2 regions of the Qipengyuania sp. RANM35 genome follow, and region 1 is predicted to be linked to the other one. Evidence: predicted binding sites of a transcription regulator. Region 1 holds the regulator's gene; the other holds the start of a gene.
What was found. The regulator LexA, encoded in region 1, represses DNA repair genes until DNA is damaged. The targets are predictions, from matches to a motif close to GTTCCNCNCTTGTTCT.
Positions count from the first base shown of each region.

Region 2: a site for LexA is predicted at 2,315-2,330, ahead of uvrA (excinuclease ABC subunit UvrA). Genes of this name have one in related genera too.

Region 1 is NZ_CM196433.1:1,163,298-1,171,223, forward strand. Features, by position in the region: gene RAM60_RS05890 (phosphodiester glycosidase family protein) at 1-259, shown strand, start outside; gene pip (prolyl aminopeptidase) at 256-1,218, shown strand; gene RAM60_RS05900 (anthranilate synthase component II) at 1,278-1,892, shown strand; gene trpD (anthranilate phosphoribosyltransferase) at 1,889-2,881, shown strand; gene trpC (indole-3-glycerol phosphate synthase TrpC) at 2,878-3,663, shown strand; gene lexA (transcriptional repressor LexA) at 3,802-4,491, shown strand; gene RAM60_RS05920 (ComEC/Rec2 family competence protein) at 4,521-6,689, opposite strand; gene gltX (glutamate--tRNA ligase) at 6,811-7,926, shown strand, end outside.
Region 2 is NZ_CM196433.1:1,502,809-1,510,734, forward strand. Features, by position in the region: gene uvrA (excinuclease ABC subunit UvrA) at 1-2,303, opposite strand, end outside; gene RAM60_RS07505 (M13 family metallopeptidase) at 2,588-4,663, shown strand; gene RAM60_RS07510 (GGDEF domain-containing protein) at 4,819-5,982, shown strand; gene RAM60_RS07515 (hypothetical protein) at 6,147-6,464, shown strand; gene thpR (RNA 2',3'-cyclic phosphodiesterase) at 6,510-7,046, shown strand; gene RAM60_RS07525 (M3 family metallopeptidase) at 7,219-7,926, shown strand, end outside.

The DNA.
Region 1 (7,926 bases):
AATTACCAATGACGGCCCATCGCGCCTCGTGCGCAATGCAGTGGGCGTCGACGATCAGGGCCGCGCCCATTTCGTTATTTCCAACGCGCCGGTCTCTTTCGGCAAGATCGCACGGTTCTATCGTGACGAGCTCAAGGTGAAGAACGCTCTTTACCTCGATGGGACCGTTTCTCAGCTGTGGAACCCGGCAACCGACCGGCTCGATACGGGCGCACCTATCGGTCCGATCGTCGTCGTAGAGAGGAAGGACGCGGAATGACCCAGGAACGCCGCACGCTCTATCCCGAGATCGAGCCTTACGAGACCGGCATGCTCGAGGTTGGTGACGGCCACACGATCTACTGGGAAAAGGTCGGCACGCCGGGTGGCAAGCCCGCGGTTTTCTTGCACGGCGGCCCCGGCGCCGGATGCAGCCCGGGTCAGCGGCGGCAGTTCGATCCGGCGCTGTACGACGTCTTGCTGTTCGACCAGCGGGGCTGTGGCCGCTCGATTCCGTTCGCCTCTCTCGAGCACAACACGACTTGGCATCTCGTCAGCGACATGGAGAAGCTGCGCGAGATGTGTGGGCATGAACAATGGCTCGTGTTCGGCGGCAGCTGGGGTTCGACGCTTGCGCTGTCCTATGCCCAGACCCATCCCGACCGGGTGAGCGAACTGGTCCTGCGCGGCATCTTCCTCGGCCGCCAGATCGAACTCGACTGGCTTTGCGCCTTTGGCGCGAGCGAGCTCTACCCCGAGGAATGGGACAATTTCGTCGCCCATATCGACGATGACAAGCAGGACGACTTGGTCGAAGCCTATCGCGACCTGCTCGACGATCCCGATCCCGAGGTCCGCAAGGCGGCTGCAGCTGCGTGGAACCGCTGGGAGGGCGTGACCTGCACCCTGCTCCCGCAGGAAGACACGGTCGACCACATGGCCGAGGGCGAAAATGCCGTCGCCACCGCGCGGATCGAGAACCACTATTTTCGCAATGGCTGCTTCCTCGAAGAAGGCCAGTTGCTTGATAATGCATGGAAGCTGGCGGACATTCCCGGCGTGATCGTCCAGGGCCGACACGACTGCTGCACCCCGCCCCGCTCGGCTTGGGACCTCAAGCAGGCCTGGCCCGAGGTCGAACTGCAGATGGTGCCCGATGGCGGGCACCTCTACACCGAGCCGGGCATCACCGACGGGCTTGTGCGGGCGAGCGACAGGTTCGCTGGCAAGCAGGCGTGACGTCAGGTCCAGCTTATCTTGCTTGATAGAGCGGCCTCGCGCCGCCATTGACGCCACGAATGACCGACAGCCGTACCATCCTTGTCATAGACAATTACGACAGCTTCACCTTCAACCTTGTCCATTACCTGATGGAGCTGGGCGCAGGCGTGGAGGTGGTTCGCAATGACGCCATTTCGGCCGGCCAGGCGATTTCGAGCGGCGCTGCCGGGTTCCTGATCTCGCCGGGGCCATGCACGCCGAACGAGGCCGGCGTCAGTCTCGACCTCGTGGCGGCATGCGCCGATGCCGGAAAGCCGTTGCTCGGCGTATGTCTCGGACACCAGTCCATAGGGCAGCACTTTGGCGGCAATGTGGTCCGCGGCGGGCTGATGCATGGCAAGACGTCACCCGTGACGCATGACGGCAGCGGCGTCTTCGCCGGACTGCCGTCACCTTTCACTGCTACCCGTTATCACTCGCTGGTGGTCGAGGACATTCCCGACGAGCTGCTAGTGAATGCAACCAGCGAGACGCCCGGACTCGACGGCAGCAGCGTAATGGGATTCCGCCACCGGGAACTGCCGATCCACGGCGTGCAGTTTCACCCCGAGAGCATCGCCACCGAGCACGGCCATGCCCTGCTCGCGAACTTCCTCGCGCTCTGCGGGATCGAGGCGCGCGAAATCGCATGAAGCACCTGCCGCTTGCCGTTCCGCACATGACCGAAAGCGAGGCCGAGGAGGTCTTCGGCTGGATCCTCGACGGCGATGCCAGCGACGAGGAGATCGCCCGCTTCCTCCTCGCCATGACCGAGCGCAGCGAGACTGCCGACGAGATCGCCGGCGCGGCGCGGGCCTTGCGAGCGCGCTACATCCCCGTGGCCGGGCCGGGCAACGCGATCGACGTATGCGGCACCGGTGGCGACGGGCACCACACGCTCAACGTCTCGACCGCCGTTGGCTTGGTGGTTGCTTCCTGCGGCGTGCCTGTAGCGCGACATGGAAACCGGGCGATTTCCTCGCTTTCGGGTGTGGCCGACACGCTCGAAGTACTCGGGCTCGACATGGCGGCAGCAGGGCGGACTGCGGAAAAGACGCTGGCCGAACTCGGCATCTGCTTCCTCTTCGCACCCAACCACCACCCGGCGATGGTGCGCATCCAGCCAATTCGCAAGCAACTGGGCCGGCGGACGATCTTCAACCTCATGGGTCCGTTGTCGAATCCGGTCGGGATCAAGCGCCAGCTGATCGGCATCGCGCGCCCAGGCTACGTCTCGATCTATGGCGATGCGACCGCACGCCTTGGCACGGAGCGAACCTTCATCGTCTCGGGCGACGAGGGGCTGGACGAGCTGAGCCTCGCCGGAGGCAACGAGATGGCGGACGTAACCGGGCACGAATTTGCCATGAAGCGCGTCGATGCGACCATGGCGGGATTGGATCACGCTCCGCTCGAGGCGATCCGTGGCGGGGATCCGGCACATAATGCGAAGGCACTGGCCGCGCTGCTCGACGGCGAACAAAGCGCCTATCGCGAGACGGTGAAGTTCAATTCCGCCGCCGCGCTGATGGTCGCCGGGCGTACTGACGACTGGGCCGAGGGTGCTGAGCTGGCGGCCGAAGCATTGGATTCGGGAGCGACGAAGTCCCTTCTCTCGCGCTGGATCGAGATGGCCCGATGAACAAGCTCCTCGAAATCTGCGCCACCAAGCGCGAGGAAGTTGCAGCGCGCAAGGCGATGCGTTCACTTGCCGAACTTGCGGCATTGGCCAGCGAGCAATCCGCACCTCGCGGTTTCAGGGCGTCACTTGAGAAAGCGCAGGCAGAAGGCTTCGGACTGATCGCAGAAGTGAAGAAAGCTTCGCCGTCCAAGGGATTGATCCGGGAAGACTTCCATCCCGCCCAGCACGCACGCGACTATGCCGCGGGTGGTGCGGCATGCCTCTCCGTCCTTACCGACGCGCCGTACTTCCAGGGGCACGAGGATTATCTAGTCGCGGCCCGCGCTGCTTGCGACCTTCCCGTCCTGCGCAAGGATTTCATGGTCGACCCGTGGCAAGTCACCGAAGCGCGTGCAATCGGAGCGGACGCAATCCTAATCATTGTCGCAGCCCTCGAGGATGCGGAAATGCGTGAAATCGAAGCGGCCGCGATTGAACATGGCATGGACGTGCTTGTCGAGGTTCACGACGAATCCGAAATGGAGCGAGCGTCAGCGCTCGAATCGCGCCTTATCGGAGTCAATAATCGCGATCTGCGGACGTTCGTCACCGACCTCGCGACTACCGAAAGTCTGGCTCCCCTGGCGCCAGAGGGCACCTTGCTGGTAGGGGAAAGCGGTATCGCAACGCATGCCGATTGTGTTCGGCTCGCTAGTGCCGGGGTGCGCAGCTTTCTCGTCGGCGAGAGCCTGATGCGACAGGGCGACGTCGCATCTGCAACGCGCGCACTGCTTTGCGGCTAGCGGGACGTACCACGAACACTTGTTCCACACCCGATAGCTCGAAAATGGCTGAATTGCTTGACTTGGCGATTCGGGTTGCCTAATTGTTCCACATTCGTTCACACGGTTGTGAACAGGCGACACGGGAGTTTCGCAGTCATGCTGACCGCCAAGCAGCACGAGTTGATCCGCTTCATCCAGCAGAAGCTGGAGGAGACGGGAATTTCGCCCAGCTTCGAAGAAATGAAGGAGGCGCTCGACCTCAAGAGCAAGTCCGGCGTCCACCGCCTGATCTCCGCGCTTGAGGAACGCGGGTTCATCCGGCGCCTGCCCAACCGGGCTCGTGCGCTGGAAGTCGTGAAGCTTCCGGAAGACGCCGTAACCAGCGCGTCACGGCCGCGGGCTGCAAATGACGCGGTCATCGCTGCTGCCGCACCTCGCGCTCCGGCCCCAGCTCCGGCCAACGACATCATCGAGGTCCCGCTCCACGGCCGCATTGCCGCGGGCGCGCCGATCGAGGCCATCGAAGGTCAGTCGAGCATGCCTGTCCCAGCTGCACTGCTCGGTCCGGGTGAACACTATGCGCTCGAGGTGTCCGGTGACTCGATGATCGAGGCAGGTATTTTCGACGGTGACTTCGCCCTCGTCCGCCGCACGGACAGTGCTCGTGACGGAGAGATCGTCGTGGCCCTTGTCGACAACGAGGAGGCGACGCTCAAGTACCTGCGCCGTGAGGCGGGTCGTGTTCGGCTCGATCCGGCGAATGGGGCCTACGAGCCGCAGATCTACGAACCGCATCGGGTCAAGGTTCAGGGCAAACTCGCAGGTCTGCTACGACGCTACCATTGACCGGAGACGACACTGCGCTCGAAAGAAGCTCAGTGTCCGGCAAATGTCTTAGCGGGACTGCTTGCGGCGCGCTCTTCTTTCGGGAAAGGCGCGCCGTCCTTCTTCCAGATTCGCTCGTGCGGTGACCACCAGCCATGCCCGCCTTCTGCTTGGGCGACCGTTTCGATCCGTTCGCCAGAAAGGTAGAGGGCAGTTCCACCCTCCTGATCGAGAAAGCGCCGATCGATCCGCACCCATCGCGGTTTGCACGAGCGCGGAAGGTATCTCTGCGCGATTACGATATCGACTTGTGCGCAGGCGGTCGCCAGCGCTCTTTCCTCGATCAGGTTACGGCTCCGGGCGATCAGCAATCGCCAATCGCGCCGCGATCGCTCGATCGTCACGATGCAGAAGTCATCGCTACATCTCGCCTTGTGCCAGTCCGCTAGAGCAATGGGCTCGCTCCTTGTTGCGGCGATCTCCATGAGGTTGTCCCGCGCGTAGCCCCCCTTGCTTTCGCGCAGGACGATCAGCGTTTCTCCCGCTTCCACGATGCCAAGGTCCTGCCCGTCGCGCGTCACCAGCACGTCGGGCATCGGGGCGACCAGCATCCAAAGCGTTCCAACCATGACCGGGACCAACCCCCACAATCTCTTGGTACCGTGCCACAGCGCCAACCACAGCGCCCCGGCAACGAAGAGAAGCATAGCCGTCAGGGGAACCGGGGGCGAAAGCCGCACGGCCCCTGGCTGGTCGGCCACGAAATGCGCGATGGCAAGCAAGCCCTCGATCGACTTGCCAGCAAGCCACCAGACCGGTGCCCCGGCTCCAACCACATCGAGCATCAGGGCCAAAGCGACCAGCGGCATGGAAACAAAGGTCACCAAGGGAATTGCCAGCAAATTGGCAAATGCGCCGTACACCCCCGCACGGTGAAAGTGGAACAACACAACCGGCATCAGCGCCAGTTCGATGACCATTCCGGTCACGAACAGCATGACCAGGCGCCTGCCCCATTTGCGTATTAGCCCCTCCTCGCGGGGAGTTAGGAATAGCTTCACCGGCTCGCAGTTGTGCAGCGCTACGATGGCGATCACGGCGGCGAAGCTCATCTGGAAGCTCGGCCCGACGAGAGATTCCGGCCACAGTAACAGGACTGCCAGCGCTGCCACTGCGACCATGCGCATGGACAAAGGCTCGCGCCCCAATGCCAATGCGATCAGCACCAGCACTGCCCCGATACAGCTGCGAACAGTCGGCACCTCCGCGCCTGTCAGCAATGTATATGCGATCCCCATTCCCGCACCGACAACCGCCGCCACCAATGGCAGACGGACGCGCAGGGCCAGCCATGGCCACAGCGCAAGCAGCCGCAAGGTCAGGACATATGCAGCCGCGATGACTGCACTGACATGCAATCCGCTGATCGAAAGCAGGTGCGTCAGGCCAGCATCGCGCATGGCCTCCTCGTCCGCTTCGGAGATGGCCCCGCGATCTCCGCTCGCAAGAGTAGCTGCAATAGACCCGGCCCCTCCGGAAAGCCGGGCCCGCACGAATTCGGAAAGGCCTCGCTGTACTCCAGCGAGCTTCGCACTTCCCTCCCCAGGGCTCTCGACCAGTTCCACATCGCCGACCACCGCACCCGTCGCAGACAATCCGTCGAACCAGGCACGCCGGGCGAAATTGTAGGCCCTTGGAACGATCGGCGGTGCCGGCGGCATCATGCGCGCGGCAAAGCGTATCCTTGCGCCCTCCCGGAAGGCCGAGGAGTCCCGCTCAAGGGGAAGGTTTATGCGATAAGCAAGCGCCCTGCCGGTCTCCGGATCACTCGCCGCGACTGTAAGGCGCACCCTTCCCTCCGCCGGCTGTTCATCGCGTTCGATTATCCGGGCGTCCATTCGCTCGAAGCGCGGTGCAGCGATGGGCTCGGCCCCGATCATCTCCGAGCGCAGCCAGACAACCGCGATGCCGACTACAATCGCCACAGCAACGGCAACCGTGGCATAGAGCAGGTGAGCGCGCCCATCCCGGCTCCGCCACAATGCAATCGCACCCGCGGAAAGGAGGGCCAGCATGCCCATGGCCGCCAACCATTGCCAAGGCGAGGCGAGACCGAACCAAGCCCCGATACCTGCTGCGAAACCAACGGTAATCCATGGCCCGCGATCGAACCTGGCCGACGCGAGCAACCCTTCCGCACCCTCCGCGAATCTGGACAAGAGCGCGCGCATGCGCCAAGGGCGCGGCACGACCCGACGGACGTGATCGTCCGCCTCCCCCATCGGTATCAAGGGCGTCCCCCGCGTCGCCATGTAAGTGTTTGAAAGGAAGCGAGAGACAATGGCAAGCGATAGTGTGAGCGGCGCCGGAAAGACTGCCGGACAGGTCGTCACCCGCTTCGCTCCCTCGCCCACCGGATATCTCCATATCGGCGGTGCGCGCACGGCGCTCTTCAACTGGCTCTATGCCCGCCATCATGGTGGCCGCGTGCTGCTGCGGATCGAGGACACCGACCGCAAGCGCAGCACGCAGGACGCGATCGACAAGATCATCGAAGGGCTCGACTGGCTCGGTCTCGATTTCGACGATGCGCCCATGTTCCAGTCTGATCGCGCGGAGCGTCATGCCGAGGTTGCCCACCAGCTTCTCGCTGCCAGCCATGCCTACAAGTGCTTCGCCACGCCCGAGGAACTGGAGGAAATGCGCCAGCAGCAGCGAGCCGCCAAGCGGCCCTTGCGCTATGACCGCCGCTGGCGCGACCGCGATCCGTCGGAAGCTCCGGCGGGTGCGCCCTACGTTATCCGCCTGAAGGTGCCGACCGAAGGCGCGACCACAATCGACGATGCGGTCCAGGGCAGGATCACCGTCCAGAACAGCGAGATCGACGACTACATCCTGCTGCGTTCGGACGGCACGCCGACCTACATGCTGGCGGTGGTGGTGGACGACCATGACATGGGAGTCACTCACATCATTCGCGGCGACGACCACATCAACAACGCGTTCCGCCAGCTGCCAATCATCCGCGCCATGAACGCCATCGAGGGCAACTGGCCGGATCCGGTCTACGCCCACGTGCCGCTGATCCACGGCCCCGATGGCGCGAAGATGTCGAAGCGTCACGGCGCAGTCGGTGTCGAGGCCTATCGCGACGAGGAAGGCGTGCTTCCCGAGGCGCTTTTCAACTACCTGCTGCGTCTCGGTTGGGGCCATGGCGACCGCGAGGAGATCACCAAGGAGGAAGCCGTCGAGCTTTTCGATCTCGACGGTGTCGGCAAGGGCCCGGCGCGCTTCGACATCAAGAAGCTGCAGAACCTCAACGGTCACTACATCCGCGAGGCCGATGACCGACGCCTGGCGCTGATCGTGGCCGAAAAGATCGGTCCGAAGGCGGATGTGGAATTGCTCACCAGGGCCATGCCCGTCCTGAAGCTGCGTGCGAAGTCCACCAATGAA
Region 2 (7,926 bases), 340 kb from region 1:
TCGCCCTGGCACGCCTCGCACCGGCCGCCCTTGACGTTGAAGCTGAAGCGCCCGGGCTTGTAGCCGCGGGCCTGGCTTTCGGGGAGGCCGGCGAACCAGTCGCGGATCTGGGTGAAGGCGCCGGTGTAGGTCGCCGGGTTGGAGCGCGGGGTGCGGCCGATGGGCGACTGGTCGATCTCGATCACCTTGTCGCAATATTCCAGGCCGGTGACCTTGTCGTGCGCGCCCGCGACCACCCGCGCCCCGTTCAGCTGGCGCGCGGCGGAGGCGTAGAGCGTGTCGATGGTGAAGGACGACTTGCCGCTGCCCGACACGCCGGTGATGCAGGTGAAGGTGCCGAGCGGGATCGAGGCGGTGACGTCGTTGAGGTTGTTCGCCCGCGCGCCATGGACGGTGAGCTTGTGGCCGTTGCCCTTGCGGCGCTTGCTTGGCACCTCGATTTCGCGCGTGCCGTTGAGATAGGCGGCAGTGAGCGACTTCTTCGACTTGAGCACCTGCTTCAGCGTGCCTTCGGCGACCACCTCGCCCCCGTGGACGCCCGCACCCGGGCCGAGGTCGACCACATGGTCGGCGGCGCGGATGGCGTCCTCGTCATGCTCGACAACGATGACCGTGTTGCCGAGATCGCGCAGGCGCTTGAGCGTTTCCAGCAGCCGGTCGTTGTCGCGCTGGTGGAGGCCGATGCTGGGCTCGTCGAGGACGTAGAGCACGCCCGACAGCCCGCTGCCGATCTGCGAGGCGAGGCGGATGCGCTGGCTCTCGCCCCCTGACAGCGTGCCGCTGGTCCGGTCGAGGTTGAGGTAGTCGAGCCCGACATTGTCGAGGAAGCCCAGCCGCTCGTTGATCTCCTTGAGGATCGCCTTGGCGATCTGCTGCTGCGTGTCGGTCAGCTGGTCGGGCAGCGCGAGGAAATATGCCTTGGCATCCGACACGCTCATCTTGGTCGGGGTAGCGATGTCCGTGCCCGCGATCTTCACCGCCAGCGCCTTCTCGTTGAGGCGCTTGCCGTTGCAGGTCTCGCACGGCTGCGCGGTCTGGAACTTGGCCAGCTCCTCGCGCATCCACGCGCTCTCGGTCTGCAGCATGCGGCGGTTGAGGTTGCCGATGACGCCCTCGAACGGCTTGCGCACGGTGTATTCCTTGCGCCCGTCCTTGAAGGTCAGCGGGATCGCCCTGCCCTTCGTGCCGAACAGGATGATGTCGCGGATCTCGCGGTCGAAATCCTCCCACGGGGTTTCGAGGCTGAACTCGTATTCCTTGGCGAGGGAGGCGAGGACCTGCATGTAATAGGGGCTCGGCGGGTTCGACTTGGCCCAGGGCACTACCGCGCCCTTCTTGAGGCTGAGCGCCTCGTTCGGCACGACCAGCTGCGGGTCGAACAGCTGCTTCTCGCCGATCCCGTCGCAGGTCGGGCAGGCCCCCTGCGGCGCGTTGAACGAGAACAGCCGCGGTTCGACCTCCTCGATGGTGAAGCCGGAGACCGGACAGGCGAACTTCTCGGAGAAGACGATGCGGTTGGCGGGCAGGCCAGCGCCCTTCATCGCCCCGCCCTGCTCTTCAGCCTCGCGCCCCGGCACCACTCCATCCGCGAGGTCGACATAGGCCAGCCCCTCGGCGAGCTTGAGCGCCTGTTCGAACGAGTCCGCCAGCCGCGTCTCGATGCCTTCCTTCACCGCGATACGGTCGACCACCACCTCGATGTCGTGCTTGTATTTCTTGTCGAGCGCGGGCGCTTCCTCGATCGGGTACATTTCGCCGTCGATGCGCACGCGGGTGAAGCCGGCTTTCTGCCACTCGGCCAGTTCCTTGCGGTATTCACCCTTGCGCCCGCGCACTACCGGCGCGAGCAGGTAGAGCCGTGTGCCCTCGGGCAGCGCCATCACCCGGTCGACCATGTTGGACACGGTCTGCGCCTCGATCGGCAGGCCGGTGGCGGGCGAATAGGGCACGCCCACGCGTGCCCAAAGCAGGCGCATGTAGTCGTAGATCTCGGTCACCGTGGCCACGGTCGAGCGTGGGTTGCGGCTGGTGGTCTTCTGCTCGATGCTGATCGCGGGGCTGAGGCCGTCGATATGCTCGACATCGGGCTTCTGCATCATCTCCAGGAACTGGCGCGCATATGCGCTCAGGCTCTCGACATAACGCCGCTGTCCCTCGGCATAGATCGTGTCGAAGGCGAGGCTCGACTTGCCCGAGCCGCTAAGGCCGGTGATCACGATCAGCGCATCGCGCGGCAGGTCGATGTCGATGCCCTTGAGGTTGTGCTCGCGCGCGCCGCGGACGGAGATTGTGGTGAGTGCCATGAAGTAGGTTTGTTCCTGAATTGTTCGCGTTGGTCAAGGCGCCGCAAGGCTTGTGCACCAAACCGTGCCCGTCGCGCCTCCGTCCCGACGAAAACGAGCCCCCGCCATGTGGGGTCTGGGGCCCGCCTTGCAAGTCCGCGTGTAAGAGGAGGCACACCTCCAAGTCGCTGGGCGGACGTGGTCCGACATCCGCCGACAATCCCCTGTCGTTCGCCGACCAACGAATGCCGCGCTCCAGGCAGCGGTGATAGCCGTCGACCACTGTATTGTCAGGGGACCATTCCATGTATCGCAATCGCATTCTCGCTCGGGCGAAGGCCACTTCGGCGCTCGCGCTCGGCCTCGCATTTGCCCTTCCTGCCGTTTCCGCGCACGCCGAGCCGAGTGCCACGGCGGATGGTGCCTCGGCCGACGTGATCGTCGTCACGGGCCAGGCCAAGATCGGCGAATACGGCCTCGATCTCACCACCCGCGACCTCAACGCCGACCCGGGCGACGACTTCGAGCGTTACGCCAGCGGGGCGTGGATCGACCGCACCGAGATCCCGGGCGATCGTCCTTCGGTCGGATCGTTCTACAACCTTCGAGAGGACGTAACGAGCCAGGTCAACGGGCTCATCACCGAGGCGCCCGCCGGTACGCAGCACGGCGCGCTTTACAAGACCTTCATGGACGAGAAAGCGATCGAGAAGGCCGGGATCGCCCCGCTCAAGCGTGACCTCGCCAAGGTCGACGAGATCGGCGACAAGGTCGAATTCGCCCGCTTCATGGGTTCGACCTACGAGAAGTTCGGCGGCACGCTGTTCGGCAGCGGTCCCTATGCCGACCCCGACGACCCGACGATGAACACGCTGTGGCTCGGTTCTGCCGGGCTTGGGCTTCCCGAGAAGGACTATTACTTCGACGCCAAGTTCGCGAGCCAGCGTGGCGCCTATCTCGACTATCTCGAACGGACCTTCCGCGCCATCGGCGTTGCCGAGCCGCGCGCTGCGGCAAGCCGGGTTATGACCTTCGAGACCTACCTTGCCGAGCTCAATTGGGACAATGAGAAGACCCGCGACATCGACAAGATCAACAATCCGATGTCGACTGCCGAGCTCGCCGCCTATGCCCCCGGTGTCGACTGGGGTGCATTCTTCGAGGGGAACAATATCCCCGAACAAGAGCGCATCATCGTCACCGACAACACTGCGGTGAAGGCCATCGCCGCGCTGTATGAAAAGACCGACCTCGACACGCTTAAGCTGTGGCAGAAGGCGCGGATTTCGGACCAGGCGTCGCCCTATCTCAACAAGAAGATGGTCGACAGCAAGTTCGCCTTCACCAGCACGCTGTCGGGCGTCAGCGAGCAGCGTGCGCGCTGGAAGCGGGCGGTCGACCTGATCGACGGCCAGCTCGGCGAACTGGTCGGCGAGGCCTATGTCGCGGAATACTTCCCCAAGATCGCCAAGACCCGCATGGACGAGCTGGTCGGCAACCTGAAGCTCGCCATGGCCGACCGCATCCGCGGCAATGAATGGATGAGCAGCGATACCAAGGCCGCCGCCATCGAGAAGCTCCAGAAGATGGACGTGATGGTCGGCTATCCCAAGGAGTTCCGCGATTACTCGCAGCTGACGATCAACTCCACCAGCCTCTACGACAACATTGTCGCGGCGACGAAGTTCAACGCCGACTATGCCATGAGCGACCTCGGAAAGCCGGTCGATCGCAGCAAATGGGGCATGAACCCGCAGACCGTGAACGCCTACAACGGCGGGCTCGAGAACAAGATGGTCTTCCCCGCGGGCATCCTCCAGCCGCCGTTCTTCGACGCTTATGCCGACCCTGCGGTCAACTATGGCGCGATCGGCGTGGTGATCGGCCACGAGATCAGCCACGGCTTCGACGACCAGGGCCGCAAGATCGACGCCAACGGCGCAGTGCGCGACTGGTGGACCGCCGAGGACAACGAGCGTTTCAAGGTCGAGGCCAAGAAGTTCGGCGACCAGTACGCCAAGTTCGAAGTCGTCCCAGGCGCCTTCATCAATCCCGACCTGACCATGGGCGAGAACATTGCCGACCTTGCCGGCGTGCTGGTGGCGCTCGATGCCTATCACAAGTCGCTGAACGGGCAGGAAGCCCCGGTGATCGACGGGCTGACCGGCGACCAGCGCTTCTTCCTCGCTTATGCCCAGGTGTGGCGGGCCAAGGCGCGCGAGGATGCCCTGCGCAACCAGGTCACCACCGATCCGCACAGCCCGGCGCGCTATCGCACCATCGCCCCGCTGCGCAATGTCGATGCCTGGTACGAAGCCTTCGGCATCAGTCCCGACGACGACATGTATATCGCACCCGAAGATCGCGCGCGCATCTGGTAAGCAGCCGGATTCGGTAGGCCAGCTCTACTCGGTAAGCATTACAGGCGGGTCAAACCGCCTGTAATGCGCCGTTTCAGCCTTGCTGCGCTGCCCAAATATTAACATTTTCGCGCTATTCGCCCGAGCTTGAACAGGAGCATCGGAAGAGACGCGAGTTGTCGACCGCCGAACTGCGTGAGAATGAGCCGGACACCGCCCGCGACGCGCTGGAAGTGCGACGCGAGGCGGTGCTCGACATGCTCGCGCGCGAAAGGCACGCTCTGACCGCCAGCCTGCTCGGCGTCACGATGCTGCTGGTCACCGTCGCGACCATGCCGCCTTCGATCCTCCTTTCGCTGTTCATGCTCGCGCGCATTGCTTCCTTCGTGTTTACCCGCTGGGCAGCAACACGGCTGGAAAAGCTGATCGAGCAGCGCAAGCCGCTGGGACATGCGGAACACGTACTGTTCGCCGCCATGGTGACGACCGGCGCGACCCTTGCTCTGATGCTGTGGCCCGCGCCCCTGGGCGCTACGGTCGCATCAGCCGTCACCCTTCAGGTGGTCGTCCTGGTGGTGGTGACCCTGATCTCCGTTACGCTGGCCGCTTTCCCGGCACCACGTGACGGAATGCTGGGATCGTTCTGGCTGGTTGCGACAGGTATCATCCTCACTCACCCCGAACGCTACGACCAGCTGTTCATTTTCGTCGCGACAGCCTTTGTGCTGGGCGTCAGGGTCTATGCCGCCAACGCCGGTCGCCATATCGAGGCCGCAGCGCGGACCACGGTCGAGAACCGCAAGCTGACCGAAGAGCTTGAAGAAGCGCTCGCCCATGCCGAATTCCTCAACTGGCGCGATCCCCTGACGGGGTTGTTCAACCGCCGTCGCCTCTTCGAAGAGCGTTCACCCGAGAGCCACGCGGCCAACCGGCACCTGCTTACGATCGACCTCGACCGGTTCAAGGCAATCAACGACCGGTTCGGCCATGCGGCAGGCGACCACGTCCTGATCGCAGCTTCGGACGCCATCCGATCGGCCACCGCCCAGCTTGCCGATCGCGGCGAACAAGAGGCATTCCGACTGGGGGGCGAGGAGTTCCTCGTCATTCTGGAAGGTGTAGATGCCGATGAAGCCAACGAGGTCGCCGAGCGATTGCGCTGCGCGATTGCCGCGGTCGGACCTTCCCTCACCGCCTACGCCCGACTGCAGGTGACTGCTTCGATAGGGATTGCAGAGTGGCGCCGAGGCGAGAACCTCGACGACGCGCTGCTACGCTCGGACATTGCTTGTTACGAAGCCAAGGACAAGGGCCGCAATCGCGTCCGCCGGGCGGCCTGATCCACGCAAAATCCCGCAGGGCGAGCCGCGCTCGCGATGGGTGGGGGACCCCGACAGCCTAACAGCGCGTTTGATTTCCGGTCCGCATTGTTCCGCAGATTTCAAATTCGAACTGCACGCGGCCGCACACCGAGCAATCACAATCGAAGGCCCCCTGAGTTTCCATGGACGCACAGCACGAAAGTCACCCCAGCGAGGGGATCGGAAACGGCGGTGCAATTGCGTCTGCTACGCCAAGCCATAATCTGCGCCTGTTGCTCGAACAGCTCGACCGCCCGCTCGAACGCGTAGACTGGAAAGGCAAGGCAACGCCTCCTGAAACGCGGGCTGCAGACGAACTCAGACAGAGCGAGCGCCAGCACCTCGGCGACCTGGAGAGAGCGCGGGAAGCGGCCCGGGCAGCTTTCGGAGTAAGGCCGTCACTGACAGACCGGGTGCTTGCCTCGCACATTCTGTCGAAAACCGACATCGCCTCGCGCTAACGGGCGGGCTTGCCGCGGGTCTGCTTCGTGGCGCAATGAGCGCCAATGGTTCCGCGCCTCTTCATCGCCATCCGTCCGCCGCAAGCCATTCGCAGTTCCTTGCTCGATGCCATGCAGGGGGTCGAGCGTGCGCGGTGGCAGGACGATGGGCAGTTGCACCTGACGCTTCGCTTCCTCGGTGAAACCAACCACCATCGAGCCAACGACCTCGCGAGCGCCCTTGCCACCATCTCGGCTCCACCCTTCGCCCTCTCCGTCCGCGGATCGGGGATCTTCGAGCGCAAGGGAACGGCCCACACACTATGGGCAGGCGTCCAACCCAGCGAACCCCTCCAACGCCTACAGGCGCGCATCGAGCGCGTGTGCCAGCAGGTCGGCTTCGCCCCCGAAACGCGCAAGTTCGTACCCCACATCACGCTCGCGCGGCTGAACGCTTCAGCCGGTCCGCTGGCGCAATTCCTCGCGCGCACCGGCGATCTGCGCTTCGGCGAATGGATGGTCGACGACTTCCGCCTGTACGAAAGCCACCTCGATCCTGGCGGAGCGCGCTACGAACCGGTGGTCCGCTACCCGCTGGCATGAGGCGCTCGGCGGAACCCCACCAAGACTGCACCGTTCGATAAACCGTAGAGTCGCGCCGACCGGCGACGTGGGGCTTCTTGCACTGCGGCCCGCAATGCTTTCCAAGCGCGTCCGATAAATGTCGCCAATTGCGCCTGGTACGACCAGTGCGCCAACTTTCCAGGGAGACCCCATGAAGGCCCACATTCTGGCCACTGTTGCCGCCGCCGCGCTGCTTGCAGGCTGCACCACCACTCCGGGCGGAGAAGTCGAAACCATGGCCCAGGCATCGATCCCCGAAGGCACCGGCTATTTCGCCTCCGACAGCACGCTGCCATTCAAGGCGCCGGACTTCACCAAGATTTCCGAAGACGACTACGTCCCCGCCTTCGAACAGGGCATGGCGATCCATTCGGCCGAGATCCAGGCGATCATCGACAACCCCGAAGCGCCCACTTTCGAGAACACCATCGTCGCGCTCGAAAAGTCCGGCCAGATGCTGGGCCGCGTGGCAACCGTCTTCTTCGCGCTCACCGGTTCGAACACCACCGACCGGCTCGATGCGATCAACACCGAGATCAGCCCCAAGCTGACCGCGCACGGTGACTCGATTACGCTCAACCCCGCGCTCTTCGCCCGTGTGAAGGCAGTCTACGACAACCGCGCTGCGATGAGCATGACGCGCGAAGACGCCAAGCTGCTCGAAGACACTTACGAGGGCATGGTCCATGCGGGCGCCCTGCTCACCGACGCGCAGCGCGAGCGCGTGAAGGCAATCAACACCGAGCTTTCCGAAGTCACGACCGAGTTCGGCCTTGCTGCCCGCTCGGCAATGGCCGACCAGCCGCTCATCGTCGACACCAAGGCCGAACTCGCCGGTCTCTCGGATGCCGACATCAAG